DNA from 2 places in the Streptomyces sp. RKND-216 genome. Region 1 is predicted to be linked to the other one. Evidence: riboswitches for the same ligand, from Rfam matches in the RefSeq annotation. Region 1 holds a riboswitch; the other holds the start of a gene.
The links. A riboswitch is a leader RNA that binds a small molecule or an ion and turns the genes downstream of it on or off. The one in region 1 is predicted to bind S-adenosylmethionine.
Positions count from the first base shown of each region.

Region 1 (3,401 bases):
CGATCGCGCTCAACCCCGACACGAGGCCGCCGCCGCCCCGTCGGGCGGTGAGGCGGGCCGGGTCGTCCTCGGCGGGGCGGTAGGCGACAGGGCCTCTGTTCGACGCGACGAGTACCTGGGCGGAGCGCTCAGCGACCATGGCCGGAGCCTAGCCGTCCGCGCTCCCGCGCAAACGTACGCCGCTCCCGCGCCGCCGCACCCTCCCGCCCGGCGGCACCCCCCGTCCGGAAGCCGTCCCTCCGGGGCCGTCGGCCGCCGCCGGGCCGGGAGGAGACGCCGTGGCAGGGGCCGGGCAGCCGGTGCTCAGCCGGGCCGGCGGGCGGCGTACTCGGGGACGCTCAGCATGGGCGGCCGCTCCACCTCGTCCACGGCGAAGGTCCGGGCCGCGAAGCCCCCCGCGTCCGCCCGGGCGAACTGCGTCAGGCGGTGCCGCACCGCGAGCTCGTCGCCCCCGCGGGGCAGCCGCACCTCCGCCGTGCGGAGGATCGCCGCGGCCATCCGTCCCAGCGCCTGACCGTCCTGGTGCCGGTGGCGCCGCGCGCCGACGTCCACCTGGGCCAGCGCGTCCAGGCCGGCCAGGCCGAGCGCGTCCACCAGCAGGCCCAGCTCCACGCCGTAGCCGACGGGGAACGGCAGCCGTTCCAGGAGCGTGCGCCGCGCCGCGTACTCGCCACCGAGCGGCTGGACGAAGCCCGCGAGGCGCGGCCAGTGGAGGTTGAGCAGCGGCCGGGCGACCAGTTCGGTGACCCGGCCGCCGCCCTCCGGGCTGTCGCCGAACGGCCGGTCGTACATCGCCTTGACCAGCTGCAGGCCGGGATCGGTGAGCAGCGGGCCGACGATCCCGGAGACGAAGTCGGCGGAGAAGTCCCGCAGGTCGGCGTCAACGAAGCAGACGATCTCACCGCTGGTCGCGAGCAGCGCGCGCCAGAGCACCTCGCCCTTGCCGAGGACGGCGGGGACCCGAGGCAGCACCTCGTCGCGGTGCACCACCTTCGCGCCGGCCGCGGCGGCGACCTCCGCCGTGCGGTCGGTGGAGCCGGAGTCGAGCACGAGCAACTCGTCGACCAGCGGGTGAGGACCGTCCATCAGATCGCGGCGGATCACGGCGACGATCTCGCCGACGGTGGCCTCCTCGTCGAGGGCGGGCAGCACGACGCTGACGCCGCCGGCCGGCCCGGCGGCGCGTTTCGCCGCGGCGAGCGCCGGGAGCGGGCGGTCTGCCGCCGCCCAGGAGCGGCGGTCCAGCCAGTCGCGGACCTCGTCCAGCACGTCTGCTCTCCTGCTGCTTTCCTGTAGGTGTCGGAATGCGTTCCCGCTCCAGCGTGACGCCGCGCGCGGGCACGGCGCCGCTGCGACCGTACTGCGGGCACCGCGTCTCGCGGTGCGGACGCCTCGCAGCCGGTGCGGGGGCCCTGGGCTACAGTCTTGAACAACGCGACCGGCCCGGACATGCCGGGGTCGGACGCACGGGTCCGAATGACCCGACCACAACTTCACACCGCTCATCCAGAGGGGCAGAGGGAACGGCCCGATGAAGCCCCGGCAACCCTCCAGCCGGTCTCGCGCATCCAGGCGGGCCCCCGGCTAGGGAAGGTGCCAATTCCGGCTCGTGGCGAGATACGTCACGGGGAAGATGAGGAGAAAGGGCCTCGCCTTCATGGCTGTGCAAGCTCCCGAGCAGTCCGCCGACACCTCCGCCGCAACCGCTGCCGCCGGTGCCGCCACCGTTTCGCTCGGCCCCGCCGCCGCTCTGTCCTGTCGCGAGTGCGGTGCCCGGAACCCGCTGGGGCCGCTCTTCGCCTGCGAGGAGTGTTTCGGCCCGCTGGAGGTCGCTTACGACCTGCCGACCGGCGACCCGGAGGGCCTGCGGAAGCGGATCGAGGCCGGTCCGGCGAGCATCTGGCGCTACGCGCCGCTGCTGCCCGTGCCCGCCGACGTCGCGGACCAGCCGAACACCGACCCCGGATTCACCCGGCTGGTGAAGGCCGACAACCTGGCCCGCGAGCTGGGCGTGGCCGCGGCGGGCGGCACGCTCCATGTCAAGGACGACTCCGGCAACCCGACACACTCGTTCAAGGACCGGGTCGTCGCCATCGCCGTCGAGGCGGCCCGCGCCTTCGGCTTCACCACCCTCTCCTGCTCCTCCACGGGCAACCTGGCCGGCGCGGTCGGCGCCGCCGCGGCCCGTGGAGGCTTCCGGTCCTGCGTGTTCATCCCGCACGACCTGGAACAGGGCAAGGTCGTGATGGCCGCCGTCTACGGCGGCGACCTGGTCGGCATCGAGGGCACGTACGACGACGTGAACCGTTTCTGCTCCGAGCTGATCGGCGACCCGCTGGGCGAGGGCTGGGGCTTCGTCAACGTCAACCTGCGCCCCTACTACGGGGAGGGCTCCAAGACCCTGGCGTACGAGATCGCGGAACAGCTCGGCTGGGAGCTGCCGGACCAGATCGTCATCCCGATCGCGTCCGGCTCGCAGCTCACCAAGATCGACAAGGGGTTCAAGGAGCTGATCGCGCTCGGCCTCGTCGCGGACAAGCCGTACCGGATCTTCGGCGCGCAGGCCGAGGGCTGCTCCCCGGTCTCCCGCGCCTTCAAGGACGGCCACGACGTCGTACGGCCGGTGAAGCCGGACACGATCGCGAAGTCCCTGGCCATCGGCAACCCGGCGGACGGCCCGTACGTGCTGGACATCGCGCGGCGCACCGGCGGCGCGGTGGAGGACGTCACCGACGCGCAGATCGTCGACGCCATCACGCTGCTGGCCCGTACCGAGGGCATCTTCGCGGAGACGGCGGGTGGGGTGACCGTCGGCGTCACCCGGAAGCTGATCGAGGACGGCCTGCTGGACCCGTCGCTGAACACGGTGGTGCTGAACACCGGTGACGGGCTGAAGACGCTGGACGCCGTCGCGGACGCCGCCCGGCCCAGCGCGACCATCCGCCCCAGCCTGGACGCGTTCCGCGACGCGGGCCTGGCCTGACGCGGCACGGGCGTCCCGCGGCGCCGTGCCGCCGCGTCCCCCTGCTGCGCACTGCTGCGAACTTCGAACCCACGGAAGGTGAACCCATGAGCGTCAACGTCCGCATCCCGACCATCCTGCGCACCTACACCGGCGGCCGGGCCGAGGTCCCGGCCGAGGGGGTCACGCTGGCCGAGGTGCTGGCCGACCTCGAGAAGAACCACACCGGCATCGGCGCCCGCGTCCTGGACGACTCCGGCAAGCTGCGCCGCTTCGTGAACGTCTACGTGAACGACGACGACGTGCGCTTCGCCGAGGGTCTTCAGACGCCGACGCCGGACGGCGCGGGCGTCTCGATCATCCCGGCGGTGGCCGGCGGCTGACGCGCCCCGGCGCGGGCAGCGGCCCGCGGAACGGCCCGCGGAACCGCGCAGGAAGC
Region 1 covers NZ_SSBQ01000002.1:3,312,869-3,316,269, forward strand. Annotated here, with positions in the region: gene E4198_RS14880 (trehalose-6-phosphate synthase) at 1-139, opposite strand, end outside; gene E4198_RS14885 (glucosyl-3-phosphoglycerate synthase) at 304-1,269, opposite strand; SAM riboswitch class I at 1,500-1,640, shown strand; gene thrC (threonine synthase) at 1,634-2,983, shown strand; gene E4198_RS14895 (MoaD/ThiS family protein) at 3,070-3,345, shown strand.

Region 2 (3,401 bases), 1.5 Mb from region 1:
TTCGGCGTCGCGTGGATCACCCTCTACATGGTCCTGCTGATCGGCGGCGGCAACGACCTCGTCGCCACGCACTTCCACCTCTCGATCAACGCGATCACCTGGTTCGTCCGGATCATGTTCTTCGCGGGGCCGGTGCTGGCGTTCATCATCACCAAGCGGATCTGTCTGGGCCTGCAGCGCGCGGACAAGGAGAAGGTGCTGCACGGGCGCGAGTCCGGCATCATCAAGCGCCTGCCGCATGGCGAGTTCATCGAGGTCCACGAGCCGCTCAGCCAGGAGCAGCTGCACACCCTCACCGCCCACGACCAGCCCGAGCCGCTCGAGATCGGTCCCGAGACCGACGAGAACGGCGTCAAGCGGAAGGTCGGCGCCGGCACCCGGATGCGCGCCAAGCTCTCCAAGAGCTACTTCGGCCCGGAGAGCGGCCAGATTCCGAAGCCGACGGCCGAGGAGTACCGGGAGATCACCAGCGGCCACGGCCACCACTGATCGTCCCGCCGCCGACCGGACCGCCCCGGCGGCGCGCACCACACCGTGGGCCCCGCCCCTTCCCCCGAGGAAGGGGCGGGGCCCACGGGCGTTGTCCGGGTGTTTCCCCGGCTCACGATGCGGGCGTTGCGCCGGGCCCGCCGCCCGCGCCGATAGGGTGAGCAGCGTGCGACGGTACGCGTGCCGCCGCCCCTTCCCGACGGGCCGCGGCCGTCCGCCGCCGGCCCCCTGCCCACGGTCCGCCGGTGCCCCGGCCGGGCCGACGAACCCAGGAGCGTGCAGCATGAACACCGTTCCCGACGTCGGCTCTCCCACCGGAGGCGACCTCACCTGGCCGGACGTGCTGAGCGCCCTGCTGGCCGGCGAGGACCTCTCCGCGGACGCGTCCGCCTGGGCGATGGACCGCATCATGCGGGGCGAGGCGACGGACGCCCAGATCGCCGGGTTCGCGGTCGCCCTGCGGGCCAAGGGCGAGACGGTGGACGAGGTGTCCGGCCTGGTGCGCACCATGTACGCGCATGCCAACGTCATCGATGTGCCCGGCCCGACCGTGGACATCGTCGGCACCGGCGGCGACCGGGCGAAGACGGTGAACATCTCGACGATGTCGGCGATCGTGGTCGCCGGCACCGGGGCGAAGGTCGTCAAGCACGGCAACCGTGCCGCGTCTTCCGCCAGCGGCGCCTCTGACGTGCTGGAGAAGCTGGGCGTCAACCTGGAGCTGACCCCGCGCCGTGTCGCGGAGGTCGCAGCGGAGGCCGGCATCACCTTCTGCTTCGCGGTGAAGTTCCACCCCGCGCTGCGGCACGTCGCCGCCGCACGACGCGAGCTGGGCATCCCCACCTCGTTCAACTTCCTCGGCCCGCTCACCAACCCGGCACGGGTGCGCGCGCAGGCCACCGGCGTCGCGGATGCCCGGATGGCGCCGATCCTCGCCGGCGTGCTCGCCGAACGCGGCTCCTCCGCGCTGGTGTTCCGCGGCGACGACGGCCTGGACGAACTGACCACCACCAGCACCTCCACCGTGTGGATCGTGCGCGACGGCACTGTCCGGCGGGAGAGCTTCGACCCGCGGACCGTGGACCTCGAGATGGTGCCCGTGGAGGCGTTGCGTGGCGCCGACGCCGCGTACAACGCGGACGTGGCGCGGCGGTTGCTGGAGGGCGAGCAGGGGCCGGTCCGGGACGCCGTGCTGCTCAACTCGGCGGCGGCGCTCACCGCGCTGGAACCGACGGACCAGCCGCTCGCCGACCAGCTCGGGGCGGGCCTCGCGCGCGCGGCGGAGTCCCTGGACTCCGGCGCCGCCAAGTCCGCCCTCGACCGCTGGGTCGCCTCCTCCCACGCGTAGCGCCCGCACGGGCACGCCCCGCCCCTGTGCCGGCCCCCGGCCTCCGGCGCCGCTCGCGGTGACGGGGGCCGGCGGCGCGACCCGCCGCAGGCGCGTGGCATACTGCCGTCCAGGTCACGAGTGACAGCGACGAAGGCCCCGGCCCGCTGTCCGGCAACCCTCCTTCCGTGGCGGGGTGCCCCGGGTGATGACCAGGTCGCGGACACGCAAGGTCCGCGGCAAGCGCGGATCCCTCATCACACAGCCAGGGGTCCTGGTCATGAGGGAGTGCTCTGCACATGTCCGTCTCCGCCCCTGCCCCCGCCGCCCCTCGCACCGCTGCGGCGACCCCGCTTCCCGTCCTCGGTGACGATGTCCTCGTGCCCGTCGCCGACGGCACCGAGATCCCGTACGCGGCGCTCGACCAGGCGGCCAGCGCCCCCGTGCTGCGCCGCGTGTGGGACGACGTCGCCGCTTACCTGCCCTACTACGGCAGCGTCCACCGCGGCTCCGGCCACCTGTCCCAGCTGTCCACCGACCTGTACGAGCGCAGCCGTGCGACCGTCGCCGCGTTCCTCGGCTGCCGTGCTGACGACCAGGTCGTCTTCACCCGCGGCACCACCGACTCGCTGAATCTGCTCGCGGCGGTGGTCCCGGACGGCACGCGGGTTTTCGTCTTCGAGAGCGAGCACCACGCCGCGCTGCTGCCGTGGCGCCGCTGTGAGACGGCCGTGCTGGACACGCCACGCAGTCCGCAGCAGGCGGTGTCCGTGCTCGAAGCGGCGCTGCACGGCGGCCCGGACGGGCCGAAGCTGGTCTGCGTCACCGGGGCGTCCAACGTCACCGGAGAGATCTGGCCGGTCCGCGAGCTGGCCCGCGTCGCGCACCGGCACGGTGCGCGGGTGGTCCTCGACGCGGCGCAGCTCGCCCCGCACCACCCGGTGGACGTGGCGGGGCTCGACGTGGACTGGGTCGCCTTCTCCGGCCACAAGCTGTACGCCCCGTTCGGTGCGGGTGTGCTGGCCGGGCGGTCCGATTGGCTCGATTCGGCCGAGCCCTACCTGGCGGGCGGCGGGGCCAGCCGCCGGGTCGCCCGCGAGCCGGACGGCCGTCTCGACGTCGAGTGGCACACCGGCACCGCCCGCCACGAGGCGGGCTCTCCGAACGTGGTGGGTGCTCACGCGGTGGCGTCCGCGTGCCGCGCGCTGGAGGAAGCCGGGCTGGAGCGGCTGGTGCGGCGTGAACGCGCCTTGCTGGAGGTCTTGCTGGACGGGCTGGCCCAGGTGCCGGACGTCCGGGTGCTGTCGCTCTTCGGTCGCGGCGAAGACGGCGTCCCAGGGGGCGGCGAAGGCGGCCGCGCCGCCGGACGGGTCGGCGTGGTGTCGTTCGTCGTGGACGGCTGGGACGGCACCAGGTTCGCGGACGCGCTGTCGGCGGAGTACGGGATCGGGGTGCGCAGCGGACTGTTCTGCGCGCATCCGTTGCTGCGGAACCTGCTGGGGAGGGGGCACGACGAAGGCGGCGGCTGCGGTGCGCCCTCGCGAGGGGCGCTCAACGCGGTGCGGGTCAGCTTCGGGGCGGGGAC
Region 2 covers NZ_SSBQ01000002.1:4,802,691-4,806,091, forward strand. Annotated here, with positions in the region: gene E4198_RS21005 (cytochrome bc complex cytochrome b subunit) at 1-489, shown strand, start outside; gene trpD (anthranilate phosphoribosyltransferase) at 773-1,837, shown strand; SAM riboswitch class IV at 1,950-2,068, shown strand; gene E4198_RS21015 (aminotransferase class V-fold PLP-dependent enzyme) at 2,116-3,401, shown strand, end outside.
Region 2: it holds a riboswitch for S-adenosylmethionine, as region 1 does, so the genes downstream of both, E4198_RS21015 (aminotransferase class V-fold PLP-dependent enzyme) here and thrC (threonine synthase) in region 1, are expected to answer to the same signal.